4 regions of the Rahnella sp. JUb53 genome follow, and region 2 is predicted to be linked to each of the others. Evidence: predicted binding sites of a transcription regulator. Region 2 holds the regulator's gene; each other region holds the start of a gene.
The links. Region 2 encodes PurR, which represses purine synthesis genes. Its sites were predicted from a motif close to CANGCAAACGTTTGCNTG; they were not measured.
Positions count from the first base shown of each region.

Region 1: the regulator PurR is predicted to act here: its motif matches at 2,375-2,392, upstream of carA (glutamine-hydrolyzing carbamoyl-phosphate synthase small subunit).
Region 3: the regulator PurR is predicted to act here: its motif matches at 1,766-1,783, upstream of purL (phosphoribosylformylglycinamidine synthase).
Region 4: the regulator PurR is predicted to act here: its motif matches at 3,668-3,685, upstream of purM (phosphoribosylformylglycinamidine cyclo-ligase).

Region 1 covers NZ_SLYT01000009.1:88,081-93,432, reverse strand. Annotated here, with positions in the region: gene carB (carbamoyl-phosphate synthase large subunit) at 1-962, opposite strand, end outside; gene carA (glutamine-hydrolyzing carbamoyl-phosphate synthase small subunit) at 980-2,152, opposite strand; gene dapB (4-hydroxy-tetrahydrodipicolinate reductase) at 2,630-3,451, opposite strand; gene EC840_RS19415 (HlyD family type I secretion periplasmic adaptor subunit) at 3,723-5,234, opposite strand; gene EC840_RS19410 (type I secretion system permease/ATPase) at 5,194-5,352, opposite strand, start outside.
Region 2 covers NZ_SLYT01000001.1:326,452-331,803, reverse strand. Annotated here, with positions in the region: gene EC840_RS01620 (C40 family peptidase) at 163-1,068, shown strand; gene purR (HTH-type transcriptional repressor PurR) at 1,668-2,693, shown strand; gene punR (DNA-binding transcriptional activator PunR) at 2,744-3,649, opposite strand; gene punC (purine nucleoside transporter PunC) at 3,786-4,979, shown strand.
Region 3 covers NZ_SLYT01000003.1:249,310-254,661, reverse strand. Annotated here, with positions in the region: gene purL (phosphoribosylformylglycinamidine synthase) at 1-1,672, opposite strand, end outside; gene mltF (membrane-bound lytic murein transglycosylase MltF) at 1,948-3,408, shown strand; gene tadA (tRNA adenosine(34) deaminase TadA) at 3,422-3,985, opposite strand; gene yiaY (L-threonine dehydrogenase) at 4,279-5,352, shown strand, end outside.
Region 4 covers NZ_SLYT01000003.1:417,856-423,207, reverse strand. Annotated here, with positions in the region: gene EC840_RS09685 (M48 family metallopeptidase) at 1-73, shown strand, start outside; gene arsC (arsenate reductase (glutaredoxin)) at 101-457, shown strand; gene hda (DnaA inactivator Hda) at 523-1,230, opposite strand; gene uraA (uracil permease) at 1,395-2,687, opposite strand; gene upp (uracil phosphoribosyltransferase) at 2,775-3,401, opposite strand; gene purM (phosphoribosylformylglycinamidine cyclo-ligase) at 3,750-4,787, shown strand; gene purN (phosphoribosylglycinamide formyltransferase) at 4,830-5,352, shown strand, end outside.

The DNA of each region.
Region 1 (5,352 bases), on a different contig from region 2:
TTGGCAATCGGGAAACCGGTCGCTTTAGACGCCAGCGCGGAAGAACGTGATACGCGCGGGTTCATTTCGATAACGATCAGACGGCCATTTTTCGGGTTTACCGAGAACTGGACGTTAGAGCCGCCGGTTTCTACGCCGATTTCACGCAGTACCGCCATCGAGGCGTTACGCATGATTTGGTATTCTTTGTCGGTCAGGGTTTGCGCGGGGGCCACGGTGATGGAATCACCTGTGTGGATGCCCATCGCATCGAAGTTTTCGATGGAGCAGACGATGATGCAGTTGTCGTTTTTATCACGCACCACTTCCATCTCGTACTCTTTCCAGCCAATCAGCGACTCATCAATCAGCAGCTCTTTGGTTGGAGAAAGATCCAGACCGCGTTCGCAAATCTCTTCAAACTCTTCACGGTTGTACGCGATACCGCCACCGGTGCCGCCCATGGTGAAGGAAGGACGAATGATGCACGGGAAGCCAACATCAGCGGCAACCGCCAGCGCTTCTTCCATGGTGTGTGCGATACCGGAACGTGCGGTGTCGAGGCCGATTTTTTTCATCGCCACGTCGAAACGGCGACGGTCTTCCGCTTTATCAATCGCATCGGCGGTCGCTCCAATCATGGTCACGCCGAATTCTTCCAGCACGCCCTGACGTTCCAGTTCCAGCGCACAGTTCAGTGCGGTCTGGCCGCCCATGGTTGGCAGCACGGCATCCGGACGTTCTTTCTCGATAATCTTGCGCACCACTTCCCAGTGAATTGGCTCGATGTAAGTCGCATCGGCCATTTCCGGGTCAGTCATGATGGTCGCAGGGTTGGAGTTCACCAGAATGACGCGGTAACCCTCTTCACGCAGCGCCTTACACGCCTGCGCACCCGAGTAGTCAAATTCACAAGCCTGGCCGATAACAATCGGGCCGGCGCCCAGGATCAGGATGCTTTTTATATCTGTACGTTTTGGCATTTTTTCTTGCTCCTGATTTATTTGCCTGTAAGAGTGGCGTCGTTTTTATTGGTAGCGCGAAAAGCTTCAATCAGTTCGATGAAGTGGTCGAACAGCGGTGCCGCATCGTGCGGACCCGGACTGGCTTCAGGGTGCCCCTGGAAGCTGAACGCCGCTTTATCAGTGCGATGAATGCCCTGCACCGTGTGGTCGAACAGTGATTTGTGGGTCACGCGCAGGTTGGCAGGCAGACCGGTTTCATCAACCGCAAAACCGTGGTTCTGCGCGGTGATCATCACGATATCTTTATCGATATCTTTTACCGGGTGGTTACCGCCGTGGTGGCCGAGCTTCATTTTTACGGTCTTCGCGCCGCTGGCCAGTGCCAGTAACTGGTGGCCGAGACAGATGCCGAATACCGGAATGTCAGTTTCCAGGAAGGATTTGATCGCAGCGATCGCGTAATCACATGGCTCCGGGTCACCCGGGCCGTTGGACAGGAAGATACCGTCCGGATTCATCTTCAGCACTTCTTCTGCCGGCGTTTGTGCTGGAACCACTGTCAGGCGGCAACCGCGATCCACCAACATGCGCAAGATATTACGCTTCGCGCCGTAGTCGTAAGCCACCACGTGGAATGGCAGTTCTTCAGATTTCTTCGCTTCCGGCAGTTCGCCTTCCAGCGTCCAGCTGCCTTGCTGCCAGCTGTAGGATTCTGTCGTCGTCACTTCTTTCGCCAGATCCATCCCTTTCAGCCCCGGGAATGCTTTGGCTTTTTGCAGCGCCAGTTCAGCATCCGGTGAATCGCCCGCAATGATGCAGCCGTTCTGTGCGCCTTTTTCACGTAACAGGCGGGTCAGTTTGCGGGTATCAATATCGGCGATGGCAACGATGTTGTTGCGCTTGAGATAATCAGAGAGGTTTTCTTCACTGCGGTAATTGCTGGCAATCAGAGGTAAATCGCGAATGACCAGGCCTTGAGCGTGTACTGCGGAGGATTCTGCATCAGCGGCGTTAGTGCCGACATTACCGATATGGGGATAAGTGAGAGTGACAATCTGGCGGGAATAGGAAGGATCAGTGAGGATTTCTTGATAACCGGTCATCGACGTATTGAAGACCACTTCCCCCACTGCCGACCCTTCTGCCCCGATGGCCCGACCGTGGAATTGGGTTCCGTCTTCCAGAACCAATAGCGCTGACTTTATCAAAGCATCCTCCAAGAATAATAAATCACAATATCTGCATATTAATTCAGATAACTCGATCTAAATCAATGCAAAAATCGCTCCCAAAGGCAATTTTTGGCAAATTGCGCGCATTCTAATGATGGCAGTACGGTTTGTCTACCAAAAGCACCAATATTTCTCTTCTTTTCGTACAACTCAGAGAAAAGGCTCTCTGACTGGCATAAAAATAGTGACTAAGTCGCCATAGTAACCGTTTGCGGGAGAGGATGTGTGGAAAATGACGAGAAAAGGGGAATTGTTACAGAACCGAAGAGTGGTCGCGTTCAAAAAACATGCAATGCATCAGATAAAACCAGTGAAAACACCATAAAAATGAAAACACAAAGATAAAAATAAGCGAAACACTTATTTTCTAATAAAAAGAGAAGGGCAATCAAGGAACTGCCCTTTTATCAAAACATTATGACCAAAACAACCACATCACATCTAAATCATCTTTTACAAATCTTCTAAACCAAGCACGTCTCGCATGTCATAAAGACCGGTTTTATGTGAAGAAAGCCACTTACCCGCACGAACAGCGCCATTTGCGAATGTCATGCGGCTGGAAGCCTTGTGCGTTATCTCAACGCGCTCACCGATATCTGCAAACATCGCGGTGTGTTCACCGACGATATCGCCTGCACGAATCGTGGCAAAACCAATACTCTTTGGATCACGTTCACCGGTATAACCTTCACGGGCATACACCGCGCACTCTTTGAGATCACGGCCTAATGCACCGGCAATCGCTTCACCCATCGCCAGTGCTGTACCTGATGGTGCATCAACTTTATGACGGTGGTGCGCTTCCACGATTTCAATATCCGTGTAATCGCCCATGACTTTGGCCGCCTTTTCCAGCAGCTTGAGGACAACATTCACGCCAACGCTGAAGTTGGCGGCAAAAACGACCGGAATGATCTCCGAAGCCTGCTTAATTGCGGCCTTACCGGCATCATCAAAGCCCGTGGTCCCGATAATCATGCCTTTATGGTGCTTCTGGCAAAATTCCAGATGCGCCAGCGTGCCTTCCGGACGGGTGAAGTCGATCAAAATATCGAAGTCGTTCGTCACAGCATCCAGATTGTCATGCACTTTAATGCCCATAGTACCGACACCGGCCAGTTCACCCGCATCGGCACCCACTAAGGAAGAACCCGAACGTTCCAGCGCTGCGCCCAACACCACGCCATCGGCATCGGATACGGCCTGAATCAGCTGCCGGCCCATGCGGCCACCTGCGCCAACAATGGCCATGCGAATATCAGCGTTACTCATAATTACTCTCTTCTTATAGGGGTTCTGCCATGAAACAGAATCAGGTTATCGGCCCCGCCATGAGGGAGCCAGCGAAATTGCCTCATAATTAGAAAATTATGATACAGGCCGGTTAATATCAGTAAAAGCCATCTGGTTTCAGGTTACTAAAAGTAGGGTTTTGTGTTAAACCGCTGACGGAACTGGAACTTGGCCGTGTCCAGAGTAATAAAATAGTAGCTAAACGTTATTTGCATAAAAATTCATGACAATGAATAAAATGTGCTTCACGTTACCGCTCCTTAAAACTTTCATCTACTTTAGTTTGTAACGGGCTTAACAAATAGTCGATGACACGCCGCTTACTGGTTTTTATTTCAGCGGTGACATTCATTCCCGCAACCAGGTTAATACGTTTCCCTTCGATCATAAGATGATTTTGATCCAGAGCGACAATTGCACTAAACACCATTCCGAGTTGTTCATGCTCCATCGCATCCAGACTGACGCTAATCACTTTTCCTGTCAGGTAACCGTAACGCGTATAAGGAAACGATTCGATTTTCACAGTGACAGGTTGGCCAACATTTACAAAACCGATATCTTTATTGGCGATCAGTGTTTCTACCTCAATTTTATCTTCAAGAGGGACGATAACCATGATCGGTTGTGCCTCCGTCACAACACCGCCGACGGTATGTACAGCCAATTGTTGTATTGTGCCATCAACTGGCGAAGACAATGACATCCAGTGCTGTCGCTGAGTGGCTTTTAAAAGCTGACCGGAAAGCTGATGAATTTGCTCATTGGCTTGCCGTAACGTTTCAAGGGTATCTCGCTGTAAAGTCGTCGTATTCAACCGCTGTTCTTGTTCTGCCTGACTGATACTTTCTTGTATCTGCTGAGTCTTGTTACGCAAACTTTTCAAATCATGCTCGTTTTGGATGACTTTACTTTCCTGTTCATAATACTCATGTTGAGAAAGATAGTTTTTATTGAGCAAAACAAGAAAATCTTTCGAGCGTTGTCTCTCAATTTTTCCTATTCGCTCCAGTTTGTGGATCTGATCGTCATTTGAACGCAATTCTGCATGATATTGATTAAGTATTGCCTGTAACTTTTCATTTTGGGTTACCCAGGTCTGATAGTAATTTTCACCCAAAATCTCAGTTTCATTAATATCCTCAGAAGGAATACCCCATTTTTCTGCCAATTTTCTATTCAAAGAAAGACGCTGGCGTTTCTCGATCGAAACAATCAAAGCTTCCGCACGCAATTTAGCCAACTGTACAGCCTGTAATCCTTTTACCGACTGCTCATAATCACTGTCGGAACCAATACCACTTAATTCGATGAGAGGCTGCCCCTTGCGAACAAACTGTCCATCGCTGACATAAATATTTTTAACCACGGACGTTTCAAGCGGCTGAATTTGTTTACTGCGTCCACTCGGTATTGTTTTACCTTGGGTAATGGCAAGAATATCAATTTGGCCTATCAACGCCCATACAAAAGCAATCGCGGTAAATAATATTATTGCGCGGGCGACAGCCTTTGGAGCAACAGAGACAGGTGTTTCTGTAAGTTCAAGATGGGCCGGGAGGAAAGCTTTTTCATTTTCATTTCGTTCTATAGGCTCCAGATCTTTACGATAAGGCCAGATACTTTTCCATATGCGACAATAATTACGGCATAACTCCGATATTGCCTGAATGCATAATTTCATATTTTTGCGTCTGTTATTTTTAATAAAGTGAATTTTTCTATAATGATTGGATAGAATGTAAGTGTCGGTAATACCCATTTTCACGAGATAATAATTCCTGATGAGTACCCTCTTCAACTATCTGTCCTTTATCCATCGCAATAATCCGCTGTGCATGGCGAACGGTTGAAAGACGATGAGCAATAATCAATACCGT
Region 2 (5,352 bases):
TTTTTTACTTAAAATGGCGCTTATTTCGACATAAAAAAAGCTATTAACTTTTTCTCACAATATGATCTAGAATCGAGTCAATTCGTGCTTTTTTGTCGGGTTCTTTTAAGCAATACTCTGACATCCCTGATGTTTAACCCAACCACTCATGGTAACGAAGCTATGCGCTTACTGTTCACGCTTTTTGTGCTGCTCTTTACCCAGCTGTTTCTTAATATGGCTCATGCATCGCCACAGACCCGCGTCTCTGCCGATCAGCGGAAGAGTCATGTTAATTCCGTGACGCCGGAAGAACGGCGAAAGCGAAAGACAGTGGCGGCGAAAACCAGTAAAAAAACAAAAGTCGCACCGGTGACAGAGAAAAAGACTCAGGAAAAAGCATCAAAATCGAAGAAGGTCAGCAGCACCGAACTGGTCAAACGCAAGACAACTTCTGAGAAAAGCGTAAAAACGACCCGGGCCGAAAGCAAAAAAGAAAAAACACTCAGGACAACGCGGGCCGAGAAAAAGACAGATAAAGCCACTAAATCACGAGCGCTTGCCAAAAACAGCAGTGAAAAAATCAGCAAGAAAGAAGCGTATGGCCGACACCGCAAAGGCAAGAAGTTACGCGAAGAAGACACCAAACCTATTACGCTGAGTGCGACACATAAAAAACGCTATCAGCATGCACAACAAACGGCGATGACTAAGCTGATGCACCAGGTCGGCAAACCTTATCGCTGGGGAGGAACTTCTCCGAATACCGGTTTTGATTGCAGCGGTCTGGTCTATTACGCTTACAAAGATTTGATCCGCATTAAAATGCCGCGCACGGCAAACGAGATGTACCACCTGCGCGATGCAGCGCCGGTGAAACGTGGCGAACTTGAAAGCGGTGATCTGGTGTTCTTCAGAATCAACAACCGCGGCGCAGCGGATCATGTGGGTGTTTATGTTGGCAACGGCAAATTCATCCAGTCGCCAAGAACCGGTGAAGACATCAAAATCACCTCACTGGGCGACGATTACTGGCAAGACCACTATGTTGGCGCACGTCGGGTGATGACCCCAAAAACAATCCGATAATAAACAATTCGTTAAGTCTGAGGTTTCGCTAATCAGCCATTGAATAGCACTTAACGAAGAGTTTCTGCAGGGAAGAGTATCGGCGGTAACGGTCACTGCGTAAAATTGAAAAGGGCGATTCCTGTGAAAGGTATCGCCCTTTTTTGTTGCGTCTCACTACTGTCTCACTGCCAGATTAGTTCATCACTGCCGTGAAGCTGAAAGCGATAATCATGAGCAAAGCGCATACCGTGGTGATCAACGATAATTTCAGGTTGCTGTCCATCAAACCCCCTTTCGGATCAAGTTGTGGCGTTTCTTTTAGCCACACTAAATGTGTGCCAACGCATTTTCGCATAATTCACTTTTAAAATCCTCTGCTGAATGAAAATGTGAACATGACAATTTTACTTCCACTTTCATGCATTATAAGAGAAAATTGTCGGTTAACACGCCTGTGTGCCGGTCGATTTCACCCGAGAGCATTTCACGCCTCATTCTGAAGAATCCACCCAATGATTACACTGCCCTTTTAGATGTCCGCAGTGTAATCAACGCAAGCAAACGATTAACATAATGCTAACGTGCTGAAGCACGGAAGTTCAGGAGTCATTCTTTACATGGCAACGATTAAAGATGTCGCAAAGCGCGCTGGCGTTTCCACTACAACCGTGTCGCACGTCATCAATAAAACACGTTTCGTCGCCGAAGAAACCAGGGAAGCGGTGCTGCTTGCCATTAAAGAGCTACATTATTCTCCGAGCGCCGTAGCCCGTAGTCTTAAAGTGAATAACACCAAGACGATTGGTCTGCTGGCAACCTCCAGTGAAGCGCCCTATTTTGCCGAGGTGATTGAAGCCGTCGAGAACAGCTGCTTCTCCAAAGGCTATACGCTGATCTTGTGTAACTCGCACAACAATCTGGAAAAACAACAGGCCTATCTGCAGATGCTGGCGCAAAAACGCGTCGATGGTCTGCTGGTCATGTGCGCGGAATACCCTGACGAATTACTCAATATGCTTGAAGAGTATCGTTCGATTCCGATGGTGGTGATGGACTGGGGCGAAGCGCGTAAAAACTTCACCGACAGCATTATCGATAATGCTTTCGAAGGCGGTTATATGGCCGGACGCTATCTGATCGAACGCGGGCATCGTGATATTGGCGTGATCCCGGGACAGCTGGCGCGTAACACCGGCGGCGGTCGTTTCCAGGGTTTTGTCAAAGCGCTGACGGAAGCCAATATCCCGCTTCGCGAAGAATGGGTGGTTCAGGGCGATTTCGAGCCGGAGTCAGGTTATCAGGCGATGCATAAGATTCTGATGCAGAAACAACGCCCCACCGCCGTCTTCTGCGGGGGCGATGTCATGGCAATGGGCGCAATTTGCGCCGCTGATGAGCTCGGATTGCGCGTCCCGCAGGATATTTCGGTGATTGGTTACGATAACGTGCGTAATGCGCGGTACTTCTCTCCGGCACTGACGACCGTGCATCAGCCGAAAGAACGGTTGGGTGAGATGGCCTTTACTATGTTGCTCGACCGCATCGTCAGCAAACGTGAAGAATCACAGACCATCGAGGTGCATCCGAAACTGGTTGAACGTCGTTCGGTGGCCGATGGCCCGTACCGCGACTATCGCCGTTAATGCTTGCCTTTAATCTTACATAACGCCTGCTTTTGCAGGCGTTTAATTTCTCAGTCCCGCAGCCATTCACGGTTCATCGTTTCTGTATCACCCATATATTCCAGCAACCACGCCAGTGAAGGTGACGGATTGCTCTGGTCCCACGTCAGGCAACATGGGCTGTCAGGGAAGGTATTCTCCAGCGCCAGAACCTGCAATGTCTGCTGTTCAATGTGGTGGCTCACGCGATGTACCGGCATCATTCCTACGCATAAACCTTCACTCAGACATTCAAGCGCGCAGGTCCAGTCCGGCACAACCAGACGCCGCTGGTTATCAAGCGTCCAGGTATCACGCTTGGGCAACGTCCGCGAGGTATCTTCAAGACACAATGCGGGATAAGGCCTGAGCTGGTCATCACTGAGCGCACCCGGTAACTGCGCCAGCGGATGCTGCGGGCTGACCACGCAGTGCCAGTCCATAAACCCCATGTCGCGAAAACTGAAACGACCACCAACCGGTATCGCCCGCGTCGCACCGATTGCCACATCAGCACGTCCGTCAACCAGTGCGTCCCACACACCATTAAACACTTCGGAATGAATAATCAGTTCCGTATCAGGAAAATGACGATAGAAATCCAGCACCAGTCGCCGGGTTCTTGCCGGTTTAACAATTCTGTCGACAGCAATACGTAACTCGCCCCGCCAGCCGTTGGCAACCTGCTGACACTGGCGTCGTGTAGCTATCATTTTTTTTATCAGAACCCGCGCTTCATCCACGAAAACTTTGCCCGCTGGCGTTAAAACGACGTCACGGTGTCGACGTTCAAACAAGGGCACCGCCAGCCATTGTTCGAGCTGACGAACGGTGTAGCTGATGGCAGAAGGCACCCGATGTAGATCCTGTGCCGCCGCACTGAAGCTTCCGGTTCTTGCCACCGCATCAACGACTTCCAGAGCGTATTCTGACCACATATTTTAGCCTTCAATATTTTTGATAGCAGAGTGCAAATATTAACGTTTCACAACGCTGTTATCAAAGCGTTAAAATCTGCCTCCGAACAGATCCCTGCATCAAATCATCTGCAATAAATAAATTAACGAGATAATAATGAAACCCTCCTTTGGATTTATGCTCTATCTGGCTGGCCTGAGCATGCTCGGCTTTTTAGCCACAGATATGTACCTCCCTGCGTTCAGCGCAATGCAAACCAGCCTGATGACCAGTCCGGGAATGATCAGCGCCAGCCTGAGTATTTTTCTCGGCGGATTCGCCATCGGACAATTGCTGTGGGGACCGCTGTCAGACCGCATTGGCCGCAAACCGGTTTTACTGCTCGGTCTGATGCTGTTTGCCGTCGGCTGTCTGGGCGTGATTTGGGTCGAGAACGTGCGCGCCCTTCTGGCGCTGCGTTTCTTACAGGCCATGGGCGTCTGTGCAGCCGCAGTGACCTGGCAGGCAATCGTGGTGGACCGTTTTTCAGCGGATGTCGCTAAAAAAACCTTCGCCAGCATTATGCCTTTAGTGGCACTTTCGCCGGCGCTGGCGCCTTTGCTTGGCGCCTGGGTGCTCAACCATTTTGACTGGGAAGCGATATTTGCCCTGCTGACTGCAGTGGCCGCCTTGTTGCTTATCGCCACCTTCACGCTGCGGGAAAATAAGCCGGCAGAACACAAATCTGCCGACAAAGCGGGCTTTGGCACGTTGCTGAAATCGCGCGTTTACAGCGGTAATGTCATGATTTACGCCGCCTGCTCCGCCGGTTTCTTTGCCTGGCTGACGGGGTCGCCGTTTATTCTGAGCGATATGGGCTATTCGCCGGGCGTGATTGGCCTGAGCTATGTTCCGCAGACCATCGCTTTCCTGCTTGGAGGCTTCGGCTGCAGGTTGCTCATCAGCAAGTTAGATGGGAATAAAATTTTACCCTGGCTGCTGACAGGGTATGGCCTGAGTGTTGCGGGTCTGTTCTGTGTCGCCATGTTCACTGATGCCGGGTTGGTGAGCTTGTTGATCCCGTTCTGTTTCATGGCTCTGGTGAATGGCGCAATCTATCCAATTGTTGTGGCAAATGCATTAATGCCATTTCCTGCTAATACAGGGAAAGCGGCTGCGTTGCAAAATACCCTGCAATTGGGATTGTGTTTCCTCGCCAGTTTGCTGGTTTCCGCATTTATTGCGCAACCATTAATAGCGACAGTCACCACCATGCTGTCTACACTATTGTTGGTAGTTTTGGGCCGGTGGATGTCTGTGCGACACAAAAATCCGCAATATACTGAGCAAAAGTCGGAGCAGGAAGCCTGAGCAAGCTTTGAAAGTTAATCGTTATAATGACCATAAGTTACAATCACTTAATGGTCATTTTCATTCATGACGATTAACTATTGAGAATGCCTGCGGGCGAGCCTATACTCAACAAAACCCAATAAAATAGCATTTTTACAAAACTTTTATTACATACTTAAGCCGGACGCGAGGAATGCGTCACACTATTTTTCCTAGTACGTTTTTCAAGGATGATTTTCCTGCGCGACTTGTGCCCGCAGGCGTTCTTCTAAATTTCCTCTGTTGGTGTCGGATATCGGACGAGGCGCTAGTCGTCTGTTCTCATAAAGACCTGCAAAAAATAGCCTTTGCTTTTCCCGGCAGGTTAATAAATCAGAAGAGAAAGTGATGG
Region 3 (5,352 bases), on a different contig from region 2:
CCGGAGAAACAGCCAGTACATAGCGTTCCTGCGATTCGTTACACCAGACTTCCAGCGGGCTCATACCCGGTTCGTCGTTCAGGATGTCGCGCAGCTGGAAACAGCCACCACGGTTGCCATCGCTGACCAGTTCCGGCATGGCGTTGGATAAACCGCCGGCACCGACGTCATGGATAAACAGGATCGGGTTGGCTTCGCCCAGCTGCCAGCAACGGTCGATCACTTCCTGACAACGGCGTTCCATTTCCGGGTTGTCGCGCTGTACGGACGCAAAATCCAGATCCGCGTCAGACTGTCCCGATGCCATGGAAGAAGCCGCACCGCCGCCCAGACCGATATTCATCGCCGGACCACCCAGTACAATCAGTTTTGCGCCAACGGTGATTTCACCTTTCTGCACGTGATCCGCGCGGATGTTGCCAATACCACCGGCCAGCATGATCGGTTTGTGGTAACCGCGCAGCTCAGGGCCGTTGTGGCTGTTGACGTTTTCTTCGTAAGTACGGAAGTAGCCCAGCAGCGCCGGACGACCAAATTCGTTGTTAAAGGCTGCGCCGCCCAGCGGGCCGTCGGTCATGATATCCAGCGCAGTAACGATACGATCCGGCTTACCGAAATCTTCTTCCCACGGCTGTTCAAAGCCAGGAATGCGCAGGTTGGAAACAGAGAAACCAACCAGACCGGCTTTCGGTTTTGCGCCGCGCCCCGTTGCACCTTCGTCACGGATTTCACCGCCTGAACCGGTTGCCGCACCCGGCCATGGAGAGATCGCCGTCGGGTGGTTATGGGTTTCAACCTTCATCAGGATATGCGCCTGCTCCTGATGGAAATCGTACAAACCGTCTTTCGCATCGGCGTAGAAACGACCGACCTGCGAACCTTCCATCACGGCGGCGTTATCTTTATACGCGGACAGCACGTGATCAGGGGTCTGTTCGAAGGTGTTTTTAATCATCTTGAACAGGGATTTCGGCTGGGTTTCGCCGTCGATAATCCAGTCTGCGTTGAAGATTTTGTGGCGGCAGTGTTCTGAGTTGGCCTGTGCGAACATATACAATTCGATGTCTGTCGGGTTGCGCCCCAACGACGTAAAGGCTTCCATCAGGTAATCAATTTCATCCTGCGCCAGCGCCAGACCTAATTTGGTGTTGGCGGCTTCGAGTGCGCCACGGCCAACGCCGAGGATATCCACATGTTGCACCGGGGTTGGCTGATGCTGCGCGAACAGCGCGCTGGCGTCTTCCAGACGGGTAAACACGGTTTCCATCATGCGGTCATGCAGCAATGCGCCCAGTTCGTTCCACTGTGCTTCGGTCAGTTGCGGTGCCTGAACATAAAATGCCAGACCACGCTCAAGGCGCAGAACCTGTGACAAACCGCAATTGTGGGCGATGTCGGTAGCTTTGGAAGACCAGGGAGAAATGGTGCCCGGACGCGGGGTGACCAGCAATAAACGACCAGAAGGAGCGTGTTCAGCGAGAGAAGGACCGTATTTCAGGAGGCGTTGTAACTTGGTTTGTTCGTCCGAATTCAGCGGTGCGCTGACGTCGGCAAAGTGTACATATTCGGCGTAGATATCGCTGACCGGAAGACGTGCTTCCTGACAACGGGACAACAATTTGTTAATGCGAAAAGCCGACAAAGCGGGCGAACCACGCAGTATTTCCATAATCACAGATCTCTCGTCTTCGAAGACACTGACCACAGTGCTTCATTGGGCGCAACAGGGGGAAAACGCGGGCTATTATAAAGAAAGCTGGCGTCCGACGAAACCGTTTGCGTCGGGAAACTTCATATTCCTTTATAGCCTTACCGTTATCATGGCTATTATGAATAAAGTTGCAGACTGCCGTTTTGTTGAGCAAAATGCGTCAGCACTGGGGATATAACCATACTAACTGCACAGCATAGCGTAAAAAAACAAGAGCGCCGCAGCGAGATAACTATTTGACGCGACTAAAAATTAATTATGTTCTGATGGGGATCGCCGCCCTGTTACTGGCACTGGCCTTGTGGCCTGCCGTGCCGTGGCACAGAGGTGAAGGTGACCAGCTGGATCAGATAAAATCCCGTGGAGAATTGCGCGTCAGCACGCTCAATTCTCCACTGACTTTTATGGACTCCCCTGAAGGCAATCTGGGCTTCGATTATGAACTGGCTAAACGCTTCGCAGATTATCTGGGCGTGAAGCTGGTGATTTCTCAGCACACCACCATCGAGAGCATGTTCGACGATCTTGATCATGGTAAAACCGACATGCTGGCTTCCGGTCTGGTGTACAACAATGAGCGCCTGAAAAACTACCGCGCCGGCCCGGAATACTATTCCGTATCGCAGCAGCTGGTTTACCGGCAGGGTGCTGTGCGCCCGAAAAGTTTCGCCGACATCAAAGGCTCGCTGGTAGTGTCTGCTGGCAGTGCGCATATCGCCACGCTGGAAGCTGCCAGCCAAAAATATCCAGACCTCAACTGGACCACCACCGATAAATTGTCACCCCGCGACCTGTTGCAACAGGTTGAAAACGGCAAACTCGATTATACGCTGGGGGATTCGGTCACCATCGCCCTGATGCAGCGCGTCTATCCGCGCCTTGCGGTGGCCTTTGATGCCACAGACGATGAACCGGTCACCTGGTATTACCGCAAACAACCTGATGACGACAGCCTTGCTGCCGCTATGCTGGATTTCTTCAGTCAGATTTCAGAGGACGGTACGCTGGAAAAACTGGAGGAAAAATACCTCGGGCACGTGGGCGATTTCGATTATGTCGATACCCGTACTTTCCTGAACGCCATCGACACGACGCTGCCGGATTTGCAGCCGCTGTTTGAAAAATATGCTCAGAACATCGACTGGCGTTTGCTGGCCGCTATCGCTTATCAGGAATCTCACTGGGATCCGCTGGCGAAATCACCGACCGGTGTGCGTGGCGTAATGATGCTGACCCGCGCGACGGCTGGCGGGCTGAATGTCGATGACCGGACAGATGCCGAACAAAGTATCCGTGGCGGTGCGCAGTATCTGTCGCATCTGATGGATAAAATGCCGGGATCTATTCCGCAGGATGAACGGATCTGGTTTGCACTGGCGGCATATAATATGGGCTACGGCCATATGCTGGACGCCCGCAAGCTGACCGCACAGCAAAAGGGGAATCCGGACAGCTGGGCGGATGTGAAGCAACGGCTGCCGATGCTTAATCAGAAACGCTTCTTAAGCCGGACGACTTACGGTTATGCCCGCGGCACGCAGGCGTATAATTATGTGGAAAATATCCGCCGCTATCAGCTCAGTCTGGTGGGGTATCTGATGGAAAAAGAGAAGCAGCAGGCGCAGAAGGCGGCGCTACAGGCTCAGCTGGGTCAGGGATATCCGGTAGTGGATGCACAGGAAGCACTGGGGAAATAAGGCCTGAACAGCCTTATTCTTTAGGATTATCAGAAATGATGTCACCGGCCTGAGCTGCGCGCTCTGCCAGCCGCAGCGCTTTTTTCTGGCTGCGGCGAAAACGAAAGAACGCACTCAGCTGTTCAGAACAGGCATCAGCCAGAACGCCCGACGTGATTTCTACCTGATGATTCATGCCGGGATGGCGCAGAACATCCATCAGGGAACCCGCTGCACCGGTTTTGGCATCGGCTGCGCCATACACCACCCGACGGATCCGGCTGTGGACCATCGCGCCGGCGCACATCACGCAAGGCTCAAGAGTGACATACAGTATGGCATCCAGCAGTCGGTAGTTTTGCACCGCGCTGCCGCCCTGACGTAACGCCATGATTTCCGCGTGCGCCGTCGGATCATGATGTCCGATAGAACGGTTCCAGCCCTCGCCAATCACCTGATTGTCCAAAACCAGCACGGCGCCCACCGGCACTTCGCCCTCCTCCTGCGCCTTCAGCGCCAAAGTCATTGCGTATTGCATCCAGCGTTCGTCGTCATTTATTTCTGCTAATTCTGTCACTGCCACTTCAACCTCAGTCATTTTAATCCGCGCCATTATACCTTTGTTCGTGCCGCCCGCCCACGGGCCATAATCGATATCGCGCGTACAGTTCATCAGCGGTAACAGGAAGTATTACTTAATGATGATAACCCGCGGTTCTGATAGCAGAAATGGCTTATGCCAACAGATAATAACCTTACATTTCATAGTCATTAGATCAGGAAATTAGCCGGGTTAATCTGCGTATTCTTGCGCCAGATCAAATGATGTTACCGGTAACAACATTAAGGTTTCCTTGTACCTACCAAGAGCTGACAACAAGGAAAACAATTATGGCTACTGCAACTTTCTTTATCCCGTCCGTTAACGTTATTGGTTCTGGCGCGCTTAATGATGCGGCTACCGCTATCGCGCAGCATGGTTTCCGCCATGCCCTGATCGTCACGGATAAAGTGTTATTCGATATCGGCGTGGTTAAACAGGTTCAGGAATTACTGGCAAAAAGCGACGTGCAAAGCAGCGTTTATCATGGAACAAACCCTAACCCAACCACCCGCAATGTGCGTGAAGGGCTGGAGATCCTGAAAAAAGATGCCTGCGATTGCGTGATCTCACTTGGCGGCGGTTCACCGCATGACTGCGCCAAAGGTATCGCGTTGCTGGCCACTAACGGCGGCAACATCAACGATTACGAAGGCGTTGACCGTTCTGCTAAACCCCAGTTGCCGCTGATTTCTATCAACACGACTGCCGGTACGGCTTCAGAAATGACGCGTTTTTGCATCATTACCGATGAAGAACGCCATATCAAAATGGCTATCGTGGATAAAAACGTGACGCCGCTGATGTCAGTCAATGACCCGCATCTGATGGTCGGCATGCCAAAAGGGCTGACTGCTGCCACCGGGATGGATGCGCTGACTCACGCGATCGAAGCCTATGTATCCAGCGCGGCAAACCCGATAACGGATGCCTGTGCGCTGAAAGCGATTACCATGATTACCGACTCACTGCGCACTGCAGTGAAAGACGGTAAAAATATGCAGGCTCGCGAAGACATGGCTTACGCACAGTTTCTCGCCGGGATGGCATTTAACAATGCGTCGCTCGGTTATGTACACGCCATGGCGCACCAGTTAGGCGGTTTCTATAACCTGCCGCATGGCGTTTGTAATGCCGTCCTGCTGCCGTTTGTGCAGGAATACAACGCCCGCGTTGCCAGCCCGCGTCTGAAAGACGTTGCTGCCGCGATGCACATTGATGTTTCAGCGATGAGTGATGCAGAAGGTGCAAAAGCCTGTATCGATGCTATCCGTCAGCTGGCGCGTGATGTCGATATTCCTGCCGGATTACGCGACCTGAACGTGAAAGAAGAAGATTTTAATACACTGGCGACCAACGCCCTG
Region 4 (5,352 bases), on a different contig from region 2:
GGCCCGTTACGACGCACGCATCGACCAGCTTCGTCAGTTGCAGGGACGATTCCGTCAGTATCAGAAAGGCTGATTTCAGCGCCAGAATGGAGAAATGTTAATGCCACATGATGTCGAGATTTACCACAATCCGGCGTGTTCAAAAAGCCGTGAGACCCTGAAATTACTGGAAGCAGAAGGCATTGAGCCGCAGGTGATTTTGTATCTGGAAACTCAGCCGTCGGTGGATAAGCTGAAAGAACTGCTGGGGCTGCTGGGCTTTAGCTCAGCGCGGGAACTGATGCGCAAAGGCGAGCAGATTTATAAGGATCTGAATCTTAAAGACAAAGACCTGAGCGAGGAACAACTGTTACAGGCAATGGCGGATCATCCGCGGCTGATTGAACGTCCGATTGTGGTTGCCAACGGCAAAGCGCGTTTAGGTCGTCCGCCGGAACAGGTGAAAGAGATTTTATAACCCCCGCCAGTACATTCGGGTTCGGTTTACGAACCCGGCTGTCCTTTCCCATTAAAGCCTTCCGCTTACAGCCCGAGAATTTCTTTCACGAACGGGATCGTCAGTTTGCGTTGCGCGGTGATAGATGCGCGATCGAGCTGATCGAGCGTCATAAACAGCGTACGCATTTCCCTGTCCAGCCGTTTTAACAGGAAACGGCCCACGTCTTCCGGCAGTTCAAAGCCGCGCAGTTTGGCGCGTAACTGCAATGCCTGAAGTTTTTCTTCGTCGGAAAGTGGCTGAAGTTTGTAGATTTGCCCCCAGTCGAGACGGGAAGCCAGATCCGGCAGGCTGAGATTCAGCTGACGCGGAGGACGATCGCCGGTAATAAACAGACGCGTGCGACCGGTTTCAAGAATGCGGTTATAAAGATGGAAAACAGCGGCTTCCCATTCATCATCACCGGCAATGCCTTCGATATTATCGATACACACCAGCGCCAGATGCTCCATGCCATCCAGCACTTCCGGCACGAAATAAGCCCGCTTGTCTAAAGGCACATACCCTACCGCTTCGCCGCGCTGCGATAATTCTGCGCAAGCTGCGTGTAACAGATGGCTGCGGCCGCCGCCTTCGCGTGACCAGAAATAAATATAAGTGCCGTGTTCCTGATGCAATGCGCTCTGAATGGCAGATAGCAGAGAAGGGTTTTCCCCCGGATAAAAACTGGCAAAGGTTTCATCATCGGGTAGATAAAGTGGCAGGGAAAGCTGTGCCGGCGTATTCAGAAGCACCTCAACCGAAGCGGCATAAAGACCGCAGATGTTGTCACGTCAATAAAAGGAACTGCCGAATTCTAGCAAGGATCCGTCGTGAAATGAACTGTACCCGGTGCAACCGCTTGCGATCCGAGCACCTGACCGGCAAGCAGCTGCCTGACGGTCAGGAATGATCACGGTCAGACTGGCGGGTTTTCCCGCTCATCTTCCACGTCAATGATCTGTTCTTCGCCGCGGAAAATCTCAATCACTTTGAACAACAGGCTCAGGAAGATACCGACGATCGTCGCCAGCGCCATGCCTTTCAGCTCAGCCGCACCGATGTGGATCTTCGCTCCGCTGACGCCGATGATCAGGATCACCGCAGTCAGGATCAGGTTCTGCGCTTTATTGTAATCAACTTTCGATTCAATCAGCACGCGGATCCCTGAAGCGCCAATCACGCCGTAAAGCAGCAGCGAAACCCCGCCCATCACCGGTACCGGCACCGCCTGAATGGCCGCCGCCAGTTTCCCGATACAGGAAAGCAGAATAGCCAGGATTGCCGCGCCGCCGATGACCCAGGTGCTGTAAACCTTGGTGATCGCCATCACGCCGATGTTTTCACCGTAGGTGGTGTTTGGCGTAGAACCGAAGAAACCGGACAGTACGGTCGACAGGCCGTTCGCCAGCATCGAACGGTGCAAACCCGGATCCCGCAGCAAATCTTTCTTCACAATGTTCGCCGTCACGACCAGATGCCCGACGTGCTCAGCAATCACCACCAGCGCCGCAGGCAGGATGGTGAGGATAGCCACCCATTCAAAACGCGGCGTATAGAAAGTTGGCAGCGCGAACCAGTGTGCGTTTTCAATAGCAGAAACATCCACTACGCCCATGAAGAACGAGAGTGCATAACCGACCAGCACGCCAATCAGGATCGGGATAATCGCCAGGAAACCGCGGAACAGTACGGAACCCAGAATCGTCACCGACAGCGTCACCAGTGAAATGGTGATGGTGGTAGAGTCTACCGCTGCGCCATCGGCAGGCAGCAGTCCGGCCATATTCGCTGCGACACCGGCCAGTTCAAGCCCGATGACGGCTACGATTGCCCCCATCGCCGCGGGCGGGAACATCACGTTGATCCAGCCAATACCGGCTTTCTTAACAATCAGCGCCACCAGACAAAACAGTAACCCGCAGGCAATAAATCCGCCCAGCGCCACTTCATACCCCATCGGCAACAGCAACAGCACCGGTGAAATAAACGCGAAACTCGAGCCGAGATACGCCGGTATCTTCCCTTTACAGACAAATAAATACAGCAAAGTCCCTATGCCATTGAACAGCAGCACCGTTGCCGGGTTTATCTTAAACAGAATGGGAACCAGAACGGTGGCACCAAACATGGCAAACAGATGCTGGAAACTCAGGGGAATTGTCTGCAGCAATGGCGGACGTTCGCTTACCCCGATGACACGACGGGTCATGAATGTGATCCTCTCAATGGTGTGATGTTGTGTTGTGTATGACGAGCAAAAAAAAGCCGACTGCTTAGTCGGCTTATTGCTAATTGCTTACTTCGTACCAAATATCTTGTCGCCCGCATCGCCGAGCCCCGGGATGATGTAGCCTTTCTCGTTGAGTCCCTGATCCACCGAGGCGGTGTAGAGTTCAACGTCCGGGTGCGCGGCTTCGAGAGCGGCGATCCCTTCCGGAGCAGCAACCAGCACCAGCACTTTAATGCTCTGGCAGCCCGCTTTTTTCAGTAGGTCGATGGTGGCAATCATAGAACCACCGGTGGCCAGCATCGGGTCAACGACCAGCGCCAGACGTTCTTCGATGTTAGAAACCAGCTTCTGGAAATACGGCACAGGTTTCAGGGTTTCTTCATCACGATACACGCCGACGACGCTGATACGCGCACTCGGAACGTGCTCCAGTACGCCTTCCATCATGCCCAGACCGGCACGCAGGATTGGCACGACAGTAATTTTCTTGCCTTTGATCTGATCGATTTCCACCGGGCCATTCCAGCCTTCGATGGTGACTTTTTCAGTTTCTAAATCGGCAGTCGCTTCATACGTCAGCAGACTTCCCACCTCAGAAGCCAGTTCGCGAAAACGTTTCGTGCTGATGTCGTTTTCACGCATCAGGCCCAGCTTGTGTTTCACCAGCGGGTGTTTCACCTCGACGATCTTCATTATTTATTCTCCTAAGGTGGTTGAGCTGCAAAAAAAAATCGCGAGATTATAACGCCATTTTTTTTGAACGCCATACCAATTAGCCTGATCCAAATCAACTTATCCTTCTTCATTGAAGCCGCAGTTGCGTTAGCGGCTCTCTCTCACCCGAATCACTGACTCAAGTCAGCTCGTCGGGATTCGCTCGTTTGCTGCCTTGCTGCAACGCCAATGACTTCGGCTAAGTGTTGTATCTTTAAGTATAGATAGTGACTCTGAATAAGGCGCTCGCAAACGTTTGCTTCCACTGTTAGAATTGCCCCGCTTTATTCTTCAACCACCAACCCAAACCGCCGTGGGGACTTCGCAGTGACCGACAAAACCTCTCTCAGCTATAAAGACGCAGGCGTAGATATCGATGCCGGTAACGCATTGGTAGATCGCATTAAAGGTGTAGTAAAACAGACTCGTCGCCCGGAAGTTATGGGTGGATTAGGGGGTTTTGGTGCTCTCTGCGCGCTGCCGCAAAAATATCGTGAACCCGTGCTGGTTTCGGGTACCGACGGCGTTGGCACCAAGCTGCGTCTGGCGATGGATTTACAACGCCACGATACTATCGGTATCGACCTGGTCGCGATGTGCGTCAACGATTTGATCGTTCAGGGCGCTGAACCTCTGTTCTTCCTCGACTATTACGCCACCGGTAAACTGGACGTCGATATCGCCGCCAGTGTGATCACCGGTATTGCAGAAGGCTGTAAACAGTCTGGCTGTGCGTTAGTCGGCGGCGAAACCGCTGAAATGCCGGGCATGTACCACGGCGAAGATTACGACGTCGCCGGATTCTGTGTTGGCGTAGTGGAAAAATCAGAAATTATCGACGGCAGCAAAGTAGCTGATGGCGATGTGCTGATCGGCCTCGCCGCCAGTGGCCCGCACTCCAACGGTTACTCCCTGGTGCGCAAAATTCTGGAAGTCAGCAACACTGACCCGGAAACCACCACACTGGCAGGCAAATCCCTGGCTGATCACCTGCTCGCACCAACCAAAATTTACGTGAAGTCGATCCTCAATCTGATCGAAAACGTGGACGTTCACGGTATCGTTCACCTGACCGGTGGCGGCTTCTGGGAAAATATTCCGCGCGTACTGCCGGAAAACACTCAGGTCATCATCGAAGAAGCCAGCTGGGAATGGCCGGACGTCTTCACCTGGTTGCAGACTACCGGTAACGTCAGCCGTCACGAAATGTACCGCACCTTTAACTGTGGCGTGGGCATGGTGGTCGCACTTCCGGCAGAACTTGCCGACCAGGCCATTGCGTTACTGAATGACAAGGGTGAAAAAGCGTGGAAAATTGGCTATGTTAAGGCCTCTGACTCCGCTGAGCGCGTCGTTATTGAGTAATCAGTCAGGTCACTCTATTCACTGAAGACGACAGGTAGGGATATGAAAAGGATTGTGGTTCTGGTATCGGGCGAGGGAAGCAACTTACAGGCCCTGATCGATGCCTGCCAGCAGGGACGAATCAACGCAGAAATCAGTGCAGTCTTCAGTAATAAAATCGCTGCATACGGGCTTGAAAGAGCCCGTTTAGCCGATATTCCGGCGCATGCGCTGGATGTAAAAGCTTACGAAGATCGCATCGCCTTTGACGTTGCACTGGCTGACGCTATTGAAACTTTCAAGCCCTCTCTGGTGGTACTCGCTGGTTACATGCGGATCCTGAGCGCCGAATTCGTTCAGCGCTTTGCGGGGCGCATGATTAACATCCACCCTTCCCTGCTGCCGAAATATCCGGGTTTACATACTCACCGTCAGGCGATTGAAAATCAGGATGCTGAACACGGCACGTCCGTACATTTCGTGACGGAAGAACTCGATGGCGGCCCGGTGATTTTACAGGCCAAAGTGCCTGTTTTTGCTGAGGATACGGAAGAAGAGCTGGTTGCCCGCGTGCAAACGCAGGAAC